DNA from 3 places in the Yokenella regensburgei genome. Region 1 is predicted to be linked to each of the others. Evidence: predicted binding sites of a transcription regulator. Region 1 holds the regulator's gene; each other region holds the start of a gene.
What was found. The regulator CRP, encoded in region 1, controls carbon source genes, mostly activating them, when cyclic AMP is high. The targets are predictions, from matches to a motif close to ATGTGANNNNNNTCACAT.

Region 1 (4,560 bases):
TGCCGCTGAACGCCGCAGTTATTGTGTCCGCCCCCTTCATGCTGGAAGCCTGTAGCTATCATATGGATAAGGGTTTTTCCCGGGTTTATCAGCGTTATCTGCTAAACCTGCTCAAGGGTAACGCCGCCCGCAAGCTCAAGGCCTACCCTGGAACCCTGCCGATTAACCTGCGGCAGTTGAAAAGCGTGCGTCGTATCCGTGAATTCGATGATCTTATCACCTCGAAAATCCACGGTTTCGCGGATGCTATCGACTACTACCGTCAGTGCAGCGCTATGCCGGTCCTGAGTGAAATCAAAATTCCTACGCTTATCATCCATGCGAAGGACGATCCGTTTATGGATCACCACTCCATTCCTCCTCAGGAACAGCTGCCGCCAAACGTTGAGTATCAACTGACGGAGCACGGCGGCCACGTCGGCTTTGTGGGTGGCACCCTGCGTAAACCGGAAATGTGGCTCGAAAAGCGCATTCCCGACTGGTTAACCCGCTGGCTGAGGGCACAAGCATGATGATCCCCTGGCAGGACCTGAGCCCGGAAGCGCTCGAAAACCTGATCGAAAGTTTTGTCTTGCGCGAAGGCACCGACTATGGTGAACATGAACGTTCATTAAAAGATAAGGTCGCCGACGTTAAACAACAGCTGCAAAGCGGTGAGGCCGTGCTGGTGTGGTCCGAACTGCACGAGACCGTCAATATTATGTCGCGCAAGCAGTTTAACGGCTGACCCTCCATCACCATTGACTCAGGGAGCTGTTCGCTATGTCGGCCAAACACCCGGTTATTGCAGTCACGGGCTCCAGCGGTGCCGGAACCACAACCACCAGCCTCGCATTTCGTAAGATTTTCTCCCAGCTCAAGCTCCGCGCCGCGGAGGTTGAGGGCGACAGCTTTCATCGCTACACGCGGCCGGAAATGGATATGGCTATCCGTAAGGCGCGCGACCTGGGAAAGCACATCAGCTATTTTGGCCCGGAAGCCAATGACTTTAGCCTGCTCGAACAAACCTTCCACGAGTACGGCCTGAGCGGTAAAGGCCAGTCGCGTAAATACCTGCATACCTATGATGAAGCGGTCCCCTGGGACCAGGTGCCAGGCACCTTCACGCCGTGGCAGCCGTTGCCCGAACCTACCGACGTCTTGTTCTATGAAGGCCTGCACGGCGGCGTAGTGACAAAGGATCAGGATGTCGCCCGTCATGTCGATCTGCTGGTCGGCGTGGTGCCCATCGTCAACCTTGAGTGGATCCAAAAGCTGGTGCGCGACACCGGCGAGCGCGGTCATTCGCGTGAGGCAGTGATGGATTCCGTGGTGCGCTCAATGGAGGACTACATCAACTTCATTACTCCGCAGTTTTCCCGCACCCACATTAACTTCCAGCGCGTCCCGACCGTCGATACCTCGAACCCGTTTGCCGCAAAAGGGATTCCTTCGCTTGATGAGAGCTTCGTGGTCATTCATTTCCGTAATCTGGCGGGAATCGACTACCCATGGCTGTTGGCTATGCTGCAGGGCTCGTTCATTTCACATATGAATACTCTGGTGGTACCGGGCGGGAAAATGGGGCTGGCGATGGAGCTGATCATGGCGCCGTTGGTACAGCGAATCATGGAAGGGAAAAAAATCGGATAAACCTCACCCCTCTTCCGCCGGGAAGGGGGTGAGTGACCACCCGTATTAACATCAGCCTTCAACAACCTCATAGGAATGCGTGATGTTGACGGCTTTTTCCAGCATCAATGCCACCGAGCAATACTTCTCAGCAGACAGATCCACCGCGCGAGAGACGGTTGCATCTTTCAGATCTTTACCGGTCACGATGAAGTGCAGATTGATGTGGGTGAACAGGCGCGGAGCCTCATCACGGCGCTCAGAAGTCAGCTTCACTTCACAATCCGTCACGGCCTGGCGGCCTTTTTGCAGAATAGAGACCACGTCGATGGCGCTGCATCCGCCCGCCGCCATCAGCACCATTTCCATCGGGCTTGGTGCTTTATCTCCAGAGTTGCCATCCATCAAAATCTGATGACCCGAAGCCGACTCACCAAGGAAGGTTAACCCTTCAACCCATTTCACACGCGCTTGCATATTTTTTAACTCCTGAGTTGCAATTTTCTTCACAGATTACGCGCACATAACATTTCTCGCAATGGAAGGCGACGTGCATCATGCTGAAGCGAGACACCAGGAGACATGCGGCGAAAGCTATGCTAAAACATTCGGGATGCAACAGTGTTACATTGATAAATGACATGTCTGCAGAGGACATCACATAAGGCTGCTGAATATACCGTCAGCCCACTTCCCAGGTAGCGGGAAGAATTCGATTGCAACCCAGGGGCAGAAAGACTAATGCCGCTGGAGACAGCTTATAACAGAGGATAATCGCGCATGGTGCTTGGCAAACCGCAAACAGACCCGACTCTCGAATGGTTCTTGTCTCATTGCCACATTCATAAGTACCCGTCGAAGAGCACGCTTATTCACCAGGGTGAAAAAGCAGAAACGTTGTATTACATCGTGAAAGGCTCCGTGGCTGTACTCATCAAGGATGAAGAAGGTAAAGAGATGATCCTCTCTTACCTCAACCAGGGCGATTTCATCGGTGAATTAGGCCTGTTTGAAGAAGGCCAGGAACGTAGCGCCTGGGTGCGTGCTAAAACGGCTTGTGAAGTCGCTGAAATTTCATACAAAAAATTCCGTCAGCTGATCCAGGTAAACCCGGACATCCTGATGCGTCTCTCTTCTCAGATGGCTCGCCGTCTGCAGGTAACGTCTGAGAAAGTGGGCAACCTCGCCTTCCTGGACGTAACGGGCCGCATCGCGCAGACGCTGCTGAACCTGGCGAAACAGCCGGACGCCATGACTCACCCGGACGGGATGCAGATCAAAATCACTCGTCAGGAAATCGGTCAGATCGTGGGCTGCTCCCGTGAAACCGTGGGTCGTATTCTGAAAATGCTGGAAGATCAGAATCTGATCTCCGCACACGGTAAAACCATCGTGGTTTACGGTACCCGCTAAATCATGCCAGACGGCGCGCAACCTACCTCGCGCGCCGTTTTTGTTTTATCACCCATGTGGCGCAGGCTTATCTATCACCCGGAAGTTAACTACGCACTGCGGCAAACGCTGGTGTTGTGTCTTCCTGTGGCTGTGGGTCTGATTCTCGGCCATCTCCAGCAGGGTCTGCTGTTCTCCCTCGTTCCTGCCTGCTGCAACATTGCCGGCCTCGACACGCCGCATAAACGCTTTTTTAAACGCCTGGTCGTCGGCGGCACGCTGTTTGCCGTTTGCAGCCTGATAGTCCAGCTCCTGCTGGCAAAAGACATCCCCCTGCCGCTCATCCTGACCGGCTTGACGATGATACTTGGCGTGACGGCTGAGATTAGCGCCCTGCACGCCCGCCTGCTGCCCGCGTCGCTGATTGCCTCCATCTTCACCCTAAGCCTGGCTGGAAATATGCCGGTCTGGCAGCCGCTGCTGCTGTATGCGCTGGGTACTCTGTGGTACGGGCTCTTTAACTGGTTCTGGTTCTGGATGTGGAAAGAGCAGCCGCTGCGTGAATCCCTGAGCCTGCTGTATCGCCAGCTTGCCGACTACTGTGAAGCGAAGTACAGCCTGCTTACCCAGCACACCGACCCGACCACCGCGCTGCCGCCGCTGCTCAACCGCCAGCAAAAAGCGGTCGATCTGATAAGCCAGTGTTACCAGCAATTGCACATGCTGGCAGCCAACAAAAATCGCGATTACAAACGGCTGCTGCGGGTATTCCAGATGGGGCTCGATTTACAAGAGCATATCTCCGTCAGCCTGCATCAGCCGGAAGAGGTGCAGAAACTGGTGGAGCGCAGCCACGCCGAAGCGGTTATCCGCTGGAATGCCCAGACCATTGCAGCGCGGCTGCGCGAGCTTGCTGACGATATTCTTTATCACCGCTACCCGCACCGCTTCACGATGGATAAGCAGCTTGGCGCGCTGGAGAAAATCGCACGCCAGCATCCGGACAATCCGGTAGGCCAGTTCTGCGCCTGGCATTTCAGCCGTATCGCGCGCGTTCTTCGCACCCAGCGCCCGCTCTACCCTCGTAATCTGATGGCTGACAAAGAGCGTCGCCTGCCGGTTATTCCGGCACTGAGAAGCTATCTGTCGCTGAAGTCGTCGGCGCTGCGCAGCGCCGCACGTATCAGCGTGATGCTGAGCATCGCGAGCCTGATGGGTGCCGCCCTGCACCTGCCAAAACCGTACTGGATCCTGATGACCATCCTGCTGGTCACCCAGAACGGTTATGGCGCGACGCGGGTGAGGATCGTCCACCGTGCAATCGGTACCCTCGCCGGACTGGTGATTGTGGGAAGTACCCTGCACTTCCACGTCCCGGAAGGCTATACGCTAAGTGCGATGCTCATCATCACGCTGGTCAGCTATCTGATTATTCGTAAGAACTACGGTTGGGCGACGGTGGGCTTTACGGTGACCGCGGTATACACCATCCAGCTTCTGACCCTGAACGGTGAGCAGTTTATTGTCGCTCGCTTCATCGATACCATCATTGGCTGT
Region 2 (4,560 bases), on a different contig from region 1:
GGAAGTATAAAGAAAATAACAACAAGCGAGCGAGCAGATTGCGCAACATGCGAGCGTGATCCAGAGATTTCTTAAGGGCCAAAAGGATGCTCCATGTACATGACCAGCCGCTTGGGTTACATTGTTCACACTTTTTTCCGGCATAGCCCAAAACGCGCTGTCGTCAAGTCGTTTTGGCATGGCCTTCAACAGTCCGATCTGGAGTCAAAATGTCCTCACGTAAAGAGCTTGCCAATGCTATTCGTGCGTTGAGCATGGACGCAGTACAAAAAGCCAAGTCTGGTCACCCGGGTGCCCCGATGGGCATGGCTGACATTGCCGAAGTCCTGTGGCGTGATTTCCTGAACCACAACCCGCAGAACCCAGCCTGGGCAGACCGCGACCGTTTCGTGCTGTCCAATGGCCACGGCTCTATGCTGATTTATAGCCTGCTGCACCTCACCGGCTACGACCTGCCGATGTCTGAGCTGATGAACTTCCGTCAGCTGCACTCCAAAACGCCGGGCCACCCGGAAGTGGGTTACACCGCCGGTGTTGAGACCACTACGGGTCCGCTGGGTCAGGGTATTGCCAACGCCGTAGGTATGGCTATCGCAGAGAAAACCCTGGCAGCACAGTTTAACCGTCCGGGTCACGACATCGTTGATCACTTCACCTACGCCTTCATGGGCGATGGCTGCATGATGGAAGGTATCTCCCACGAAGTGTGCTCCCTGGCGGGCACCCTGAAACTGGGCAAACTGGTTGCGTTCTACGACGACAACGGTATCTCCATTGACGGTCACGTTGAAGGCTGGTTCACCGACGATACCGCGAAGCGCTTTGAAGCCTACGGCTGGCACGTTGTGCGTGGCGTAGACGGTCATGACGCGGCCGCTATCAAACGTGCGGTTGAAGAAGCGCGTGCAGTGACCGACAAACCGTCCCTGCTGATGTGCAAAACCATTATCGGTTTCGGTTCTCCGAACAAAGCCGGTACTCACGACTCCCACGGCGCGCCGCTGGGTGATGCGGAAGTTGCTGCAACTCGTGAACAGCTGGGCTGGAAATACGCTCCGTTCGAAATCCCGTCTGAAATCTATGCGCAGTGGGATGCTAAAGAAGCAGGCCAGGCGAAAGAATCTGCCTGGAACCAGAAGTTCGCTGCTTATGCGAAAGCCTTCCCGCAGGAATCCGCTGAATTTACCCGTCGTATGAAGGGCGAAATGCCGGCTGACTTCGCGGCGAAAGCGCAGGAGTGGATTGCTAAGCTGCAGGCTAACCCGGCGAAAATCGCCAGCCGTAAAGCTTCTCAGAACGCGATTGAAGCCTTTGGCCCGCTGTTGCCTGAGTTCCTCGGCGGTTCCGCTGACCTGGCACCTTCTAACCTGACCCTGTGGTCTGGTTCTAAGCCAATCAACGAAGATGCGGCGGGTAACTACATCCATTACGGCGTGCGCGAATTCGGTATGACCGCTATCGCTAACGGTATCTCCCTGCACGGTGGTTTCCTGCCGTACACCTCCACCTTCCTGATGTTCGTCGAGTACGCGCGTAACGCGGTACGTATGGCTGCGCTGATGAAGCAGCGTCAGGTGATGGTTTACACCCATGACTCTATCGGTCTTGGCGAAGATGGCCCGACTCACCAGCCGGTTGAGCAGATTGCCTCTCTGCGCGTGACGCCGAACATGAGCCTGTGGCGTCCGTGTGACCAGGTTGAATCTGCTGTGGCATGGAAATATGGCGTTGAGCGTCACGATGGCCCGACCGCGCTTATCCTCTCCCGTCAGAACCTGGCACAGCAGGATCGTACCGAGAAACAGCTGGCGGATATCGCTCGCGGTGGTTACGTGCTGAAAGATTGCGACGGTCAGCCGCAGCTTATCTTCATCGCGACCGGCTCTGAAGTTGAGCTGGCGGTTGCCGCGTGGGAAAAACTGACTGCCGAAGGCGTGAAAGCGCGCGTGGTCTCCATGCCGTCTACCGACGCGTTCGAGAAGCAGGATGCCGCGTACCGTGAATCCGTACTGCCGAAAGCCGTTTCTGCCCGTGTGGCCATTGAAGCGGGTATCGCTGACTACTGGTTCAAATACGTGGGCCTGAACGGCGCTATCGTCGGCATGACCACCTTCGGTGAATCAGCTCCGGCGGAACAGCTGTTCGTTGAGTTCGGCTTCACCGTCGAAAACGTAGTCGCGAAAGCGAAAGAACTGCTGTAATCGTTTGCAGGGGCAGGCTTTAGCCCGCCCTCTGACCCTCTCCTCATGGGCGAGGGGCAAACACAAAAAACGGTAGCCATTGGGTTACCGTTTTGTTTTTTCCTCACCTCCGCTTCCTGTTCCTGCTATTCCTGAATCTCTGAAATCGCCCGTCAATTATTCCAAAGAAAATGTGACGAATGTCAGATAACTGGCTTCTTTGTCTGGACAATCATTCCTTTTATTCTTGGTTTCGCTTATTCTAGCTGAACCGTTTCAGTCGATTAAATGTTCGACAAATAATCAATCAGTCGCAGTTTGTGACAGGCAAGGTTTCCCTCAGGGCGTGGCTGCATTACTCTGTTTGCCACCTCAAATCAGGGAAAGTCTAGCGAGAGACCTATGACCGTACGCGTAGCGATTAATGGCTTTGGTCGCATCGGGCGTAACGTGGTTCGTGCACTGTATGAATCCGGACGCCGGGCGGAAATCACCGTGGTGGCAATCAATGAGCTTGCCGATGCTACCGGCATCGCGCATTTATTGAAGTACGACACCAGCCACGGCCGCTTTGCCTGGGATGTCCGTCAGGAGAACGAGCAACTGTACGTCGGTGACGATGCAATTCGTCTGCTCCACGAGCGCAGTATTGATGCGCTGCCGTGGCGGGAGCTGGGTGTGGATGTCGTACTCGACTGCACCGGCGTGTATGGCACTCGTGAAGACGGTGAAGCGCACCTCGCGGCTGGCGCGAAGAAAGTGCTCTTTTCTCATCCCGGCAGCAACGATCTTGACGCCACCGTCGTCTTTGGTGTGAACCAGGACGAGCTTCGCGCCGAGCATCGCATTGTCTCCAACGCCTCCTGTACTACAAACTGCATAATCCCCGTTATCAAATTGTTAGATGATGCTTTTGGCATCGAGTCGGGGACGGTAACTACCATTCACTCTGCCATGCACGATCAGCAGGTGATTGACGCTTATCATCCGGATTTGCGCCGTACGCGTGCCGCGAGTCAGTCCATCATTCCGGTTGATACAAAACTGGCGGCGGGGATCACCCGTATTTTCCCGCAGTTTAATGACCGTTTTGAAGCGATTGCGGTGCGAGTTCCAACGATAAATGTGACGGCGATCGACCTTAGCGTGACGGTGAAAAATCCGGTAAAATCCTGTGAAGTCAACAGCTTGCTGCAAAAAGCAGCGCTGGGAGCATTTCATGGTATAGTTGACTATACGGAATTGCCGTTGGTCTCCACCGATTTTAACCACGATCCGCACAGCGCCATCGTTGATGGAACGCAGACGCGAGTGAGTGGTGCGCACCTCATCAAAACGCTGGTCTGGTGTGATAATGAATGGGGCTTTGCCAACCGAATGCTCGACACCACGTTGGCGATGGCAGCTATTGGTTTCAGGTAAGACGCGAATGCGTCTGCAAAACTTTATGAATCAATGAGAGGATTCACCATGTCTGTAATTAAGATGACCGATCTGGATCTGGCTGGCAAACGCGTTTTCATCCGTGCGGATCTGAACGTGCCGGTTAAAGAAGGGAAAGTGACCAGCGACGCGCGTATCCGTGCATCTCTGCCGACCATCGAACTGGCCCTGAAACAAGGCGCGAAAGTGATGGTTACCTCCCACCTGGGTCGTCCGACCGAAGGCGAGTACAACGAAGAATTCTCTCTGCTTCCGGTAGTTAACTACCTGAAAGAAAAACTTTCCAGCCCGGTTCGCCTGGTGAAAGACTACCTCGACGGCGTTGACGTTGCTGCTGGTGAACTGGTGGTTCTGGAAAACGTTCGCTTCAACAAAGGCGAGAAAAAAGACGACGAAGCGCTGTCTAAGAAATACGCTGCACTGTGCGACGTGTTCGTGATGGATGCATTCGGTACCGCGCACCGCGCGCAGGCCTCTACCCACGGTATCGGCAAATTTGCTGATGTTGCTTGTGCAGGCCCGCTGCTGGCCGCTGAGCTTGACGCTCTGGGTAAAGCGCTGAAAGAACCGGCTCGCCCGATGGTTGCTATCGTCGGTGGTTCTAAAGTTTCTACCAAACTGACCGTTCTGGATTCTCTGTCCAAAATCGCTGACCAGCTGATCGTCGGCGGCGGTATCGCTAACACCTTCGTTGCCGCTCAAGGCCACAACGTGGGTAAATCCCTGTACGAAGCAGACCTGGTTGACGAAGCTAAACGCCTGCTGACGACCTGCGATATCCCGGTTCCGACTGACGTTCGCGTGGCGACCGAGTTCTCTGAAACCGCCACCGCGACCCTGAAATCTGTTAACGACATCAAAGATGAAGAGCAGATCCTGGACCTCGGTGATGTTTCTGCACAGAAACTGGCAGATATCCTCAAAAATGCCAAAACCA
Region 3 (4,560 bases), on a different contig from region 1:
AATAGGTTTCGCAGGCCTGGGTAATCAAGGTCAGTGAAAGCGTGTTCAGCGCTTTAAGGCGACGATTGGCTTTCGCCCAACGCGACGATTCGATATGCAGGTTGCTGCGCATCCCTTCCAGCGCCTGGGTGCGACGAACCAGCGCGCTCCAGGCTTTATCAACCTCTTCGCCATCACCGTGACGAATACACAGCTGCATCAGCTGATACTGTGCTACCAGCAGCGCATCGAGCTCCCGGTCAATCTCCTGTTTGATAGATCGCGGCGAAAACAGCAGATCGGCGGCGATCGCACAGACGATACCAATCACAATCTCGCTGCAGCGCTCTACGGCGAACTGCGGCGTCAGCAGGGGGTTGGGTTGGATAGTGATAATGATGATGAGTGCGGTATACCCGGCAAGCCCCCAGGCGTAGGAGTTTTCCACGCGGACCAGCGAAGAGATCCAGGTACAAAAGCCTGCCCACACGCAGCACACCAGTACCATCAGCAACGGTGCACGGATCATCAGAATAATAATGGTCAGCGCCGCAATACAGCCGATAAAGGTCCCGATAATTCGCAACATTCCGCGATAGCGAATGGCCCCGGAGTAGGGTTCACCACCGGCGGCAAACGCCGGTCCTGCCGCGACGATTGCGGCGGTCAGCACCGCCCAGCGCGGGGTTTCCAGCTCAAAATGAAAGCCCACAAACAGCGCCAGCACGACGGCGCAGGCAAGCTTCAGCGCAAAGCGAATATGCTGGTTGGCAATGCTGAAAATACCCATTGCGATTAACCAAACTCACGCAGGCGCAGCGCCATCTTCTGGAAGAAGGTCATCTCACGCGCGTCGCGGTCTTTCGGCCCGGTAATAACCACCGTTGCGGTGGTACCGGCAGGCCATAGATTCCCACGCTGCTCATCAAGGTGAATACGCACCGGTACGCGTTGAGCAAGACGCACCCACTCAAGGTTGGAATCAACGGTTGCCATCCCTTTCACATCGTTACTGCTACTGGCGTTAGTGACACCTGCAGCCACGCTGTCGACGCTACCGCGGATCACCACTGAACTGCCGAGCGGGGTGATTTCGGCCCGGTAGCCCGGTCGCACACCCTCAAGTTTGGTCTCTTCCATGTAAGCCATCACGTAGAATGAGCCCTCTTTTACCAACGCCACCGCCGCAGAGCCACGGGTGATAAATTCGCCGGTATAGACGTTGAGGTTGGTTATCCAGCCGTCGGATGGCGCACGAATGGTGGTACGCTCGAGATCCAGACGCGCCAGGTCACGCGAAGCCTGGGCTTTCGCCAGCTGATGCTGAACGGTTTGCAGAACGTTATTCGCCTGGTCAATCTCTTCACGCGACATGGCCTGAACACCGAGCTGATTACGACGACCCGCTTCGCGACGCTTCTCGTTTGCCAGCACCTGGTAATAGGCCACGTCGGCTTCGGCTTCTTCAAGCGCTTTCTGGTAACGGGGTTGGTCGATAACAAACAGCACCTGGTTTTTCTTAACCAGTTGGTTATCCTTGACGTTAACCTCGGTAATGAGACCGGCGACATCCGGGGCAATAGCGACAACGTCAGCGCTGAAGCGCGCATCGCGCGTCCACGGCGATTCCGTGTAGTAAACCCAGGCGCGAAAAATGGCGATGAATGCCAGGATAACCAGTATCAGGGTGATGGCTGTACGGGAGATTTTTCTTGTTAGTGTTTTCACAGCGACCTCAAACGAACAAGCGCGATATCAGATAAAAAAGACAGCAGTACAGCGCAGTATTAAACAGCGCAGGGTGCCAGACAAAATCATAGATCCCGGTCGGGATCAGCACCCGTCGCACCAGCCAGAAGATGGCCAGCGACAACAGCAACTCAAAGAAGATCGGCGGAAACGACAAGCCGAAAATCACGATGACGGGAAACAGACTCATGTTGACCTTGATTAGCGAGAATGCGGGAGCAGGTTAGCGGGTGTTTTTCTTATCCAGCTAACAGTATATTAACGTAACAGTGATCCCCTTATCTATAATATGTGATCTAAATCACTTTTAAGCCAGAGTGAATAATGGAACGACTAAAACGCATGACGGTGTTCGCCAAAGTGGTCGAGTTTGGCTCCTTCACCGCGGCGGCACGACAGCTCCAGATGAGCGTTTCTTCTATCAGCCAGACCGTGTCAAAACTGGAAGATGAGCTGCAGGTCAAGCTGCTCAACCGTAGCACCCGCAGCATTGGCCTCACCGAAGCCGGAAAAATTTACTATCAGGGCTGCCGCCGCATGCTGCATGAAGTGCAGGACGTGCACGAACAGCTCTACTCATTTAATAACACCCCGATCGGCACGCTGCGCATTGGTTGTTCTTCCACCATGGCGCAAAATGTCCTCGCCAATATCACCGCCGAGATGCTGAAAGAGTATCCAGGGCTCACGGTGAATCTGGTCACCGGGATCCCGGCACCGGATCTTATCGCCGATGGTCTGGATCTGGTTATCCGCGTGGGCGCACTGCAGGATTCCAGCCTGTTCTCCCGCCGGCTGGGCTCGATGCCGATGGTGCTATGCGCGGCAAAAAGTTATCTGCAGCAGGCCGGAATACCGGAGAAACCCGCCGATCTCGCCAATCACTCCTGGCTTGAGTATAGCGTGCGCCCGCACAACGACTTTGAGTTGATAGCGCCGGAAGGAATAACCACCCGCCTGAGCCCTCACGGGCGTTTCGTCACAAACGATCCGATGACCATTAGCCGCTGGCTGGTGGCGGGGGTCGGGATCGCCCTCGTGCCGCTGATGTGGGTGATCAATGAAATCAATCAGGGGATCCTCGAGATCCTGCTGCCGCGCTACCAGTCGGATCCGCGGCCGGTCTACGCGCTGTATACCGAAAAAGACAAACTGCCTCTGAAGGTACAGGTCTGCATCAACGCCATGACCGAATATTTTGTTGAGGTGGGTGAGCGCTACAAAGGAATGTCGGGGCGCGGAGAGTTACAGTAGTGCGCCATCAGGGGGCGTAATCGCCTTGTGCGTCGGAGATAAGCTGAGTAACGTCGCCGATGTTACCGATCATCACCTCTCCGGCGCGGTTGAATTTGCTTTTATCGATGAGCAGCAGCGACTGCTGTGCTCTTCGCAGCAGCAGTGACTTAAAATCAGCGTTGTAAACGTTGGATTCCCACAGCACGCCCTGGGCGTCGACCCCCTCGCAGGAAAAAACAAATAGATCGATCTCCAGCGACTTCACCTGTGAAAGCAGCGCCGGGTTAACATAGCAGCCGTACTTTCGCTCAAGCTTGCCACCGGAGCTGATAAGCGTTATCCGCTCACGCTTACTTAACTCATGGCAAATCGGGTGGCTATTGGTAAACACGGTGAGATTAACGTCCGGCAATTGGCGCGCCAGATACCAGCAGGTGGAGCTGGCATCCAGCGCAATCACCATGCCTTCGTCTATCCACGACAGCGCTTCACGAGCGATATCAGCTTTATGCGCATAGTGGCTTTTCAGGCGGATGTGAAACGGATCGCCGCTGTCCTGGCTGTCGCGGCGAATGGTTTTGGCCCGCCCGTAGCTGCGCAGGATCTTACCCCGCTCCTGCAGCTCGCTCAGATCCCGGCGAATCGTTTCCTTACTGACACCCAACCGCGCGGCGAGATCCTCCGTCGTCAGGCTCTCATGCTGGACTAATAACTCGATAATAGCCTGCTGGCGCGCCAGTTTCATTCCGTCTCTCCCGTCTCACGTTATCGCCTGCCCGTCGTGGCTTCGCAGAGATTACGGCGTAACTCCTTTCTTTAACAGGATATTGCCGTACTTCGCGCACTCACCTGTGATTACGATCGCAAAGGCACGCTGCGCGCGCTCATAGAACGCAAAGCGGCCGATGCGCAGGATCTCCGGGCAGGGCTTTTCCCCTGCCAGCGCATCCCGATAGCGGGCTTCAACGGTGGGATCGAGCGTGTCGCCATCGACCGCCGCCATCATCACCAGCGGCGGCGCATAGGCATCGAGTTCGAAAAGCGGGATCACCGCCGCCAGCAGGCTGCTCACCGCCAGCCCATCGGCACGAATCACCTGCGGTCCCAGGCTATGGGCCGGGAAATGCGCATCGGCGAAGATAATCTCATCACCGTGCCCCATCTCCGCCAGCACCTTTAACAGCGTGGGCGAAATCAGCGGCGATATGGTTTTTAACATGTCACTCTCCTTGCACATTAGTTCCGGTATACCAGTTCAGGCAGAGCCACTGGCGATGTTTCCGGGTAGTAATAACGGTACTGGTAACACACCTGATCACGCGCCTGTTCCGGCGAGCGGAATTCCCCAACACCGAACCAGGCAAACATTGCCGCCCCCGAGACCGTTGTTTCGGCATCATCCAGCACCTTAACGGGGATCCCGAGCACATCGGCTTTCATCTGGTTCCACAGCGTATTGCGTGAACCGCCGCCCACCAGCAACAGCTCTCTGGCACGAAAACCGCCTACCGTTTCCAGGGTTTGTAAGTCACGGTGCAGACGCTCGGTCAATCCTTCCAGCGCGGCGCGGTACATCTCGCCTCGGGTGGTGTTGAG

Region 2: a site for CRP is predicted at 2,372-2,389, ahead of epd (erythrose-4-phosphate dehydrogenase). Genes of this name have one in related genera too.
Region 3: a site for CRP is predicted at 2,018-2,035, ahead of aaeR (HTH-type transcriptional activator AaeR). Genes of this name have one in related genera too.

The regions. Positions count from the first base shown of each region.
Region 1 covers NZ_RBIZ01000006.1:12,734-17,293, forward strand. The annotation lists gene C7387_RS18150 (hydrolase) at 1-512, shown strand, start outside; gene C7387_RS18155 (YheU family protein) at 509-727, shown strand; gene C7387_RS18160 (phosphoribulokinase) at 763-1,632, shown strand; gene C7387_RS18165 (OsmC family protein) at 1,684-2,088, opposite strand; gene crp (cAMP-activated global transcriptional regulator CRP) at 2,392-3,024, shown strand; gene C7387_RS18175 (YccS/YhfK family putative transporter) at 3,079-4,560, shown strand, end outside.
Region 2 covers NZ_RBIZ01000004.1:381,633-386,192, reverse strand. The annotation lists gene tkt (transketolase) at 210-2,201, shown strand; gene epd (erythrose-4-phosphate dehydrogenase) at 2,583-3,602, shown strand; gene pgk (phosphoglycerate kinase) at 3,651-4,560, shown strand, end outside.
Region 3 covers NZ_RBIZ01000004.1:703,263-707,822, forward strand. The annotation lists gene aaeB (p-hydroxybenzoic acid efflux pump subunit AaeB) at 1-769, opposite strand, end outside; gene aaeA (p-hydroxybenzoic acid efflux pump subunit AaeA) at 775-1,707, opposite strand; gene aaeX (p-hydroxybenzoic acid efflux pump operon protein AaeX) at 1,715-1,918, opposite strand; gene aaeR (HTH-type transcriptional activator AaeR) at 2,053-2,982, shown strand; gene fucR (L-fucose operon activator) at 2,990-3,709, opposite strand; gene fucU (L-fucose mutarotase) at 3,761-4,183, opposite strand; gene fucK (L-fuculokinase) at 4,201-4,560, opposite strand, start outside.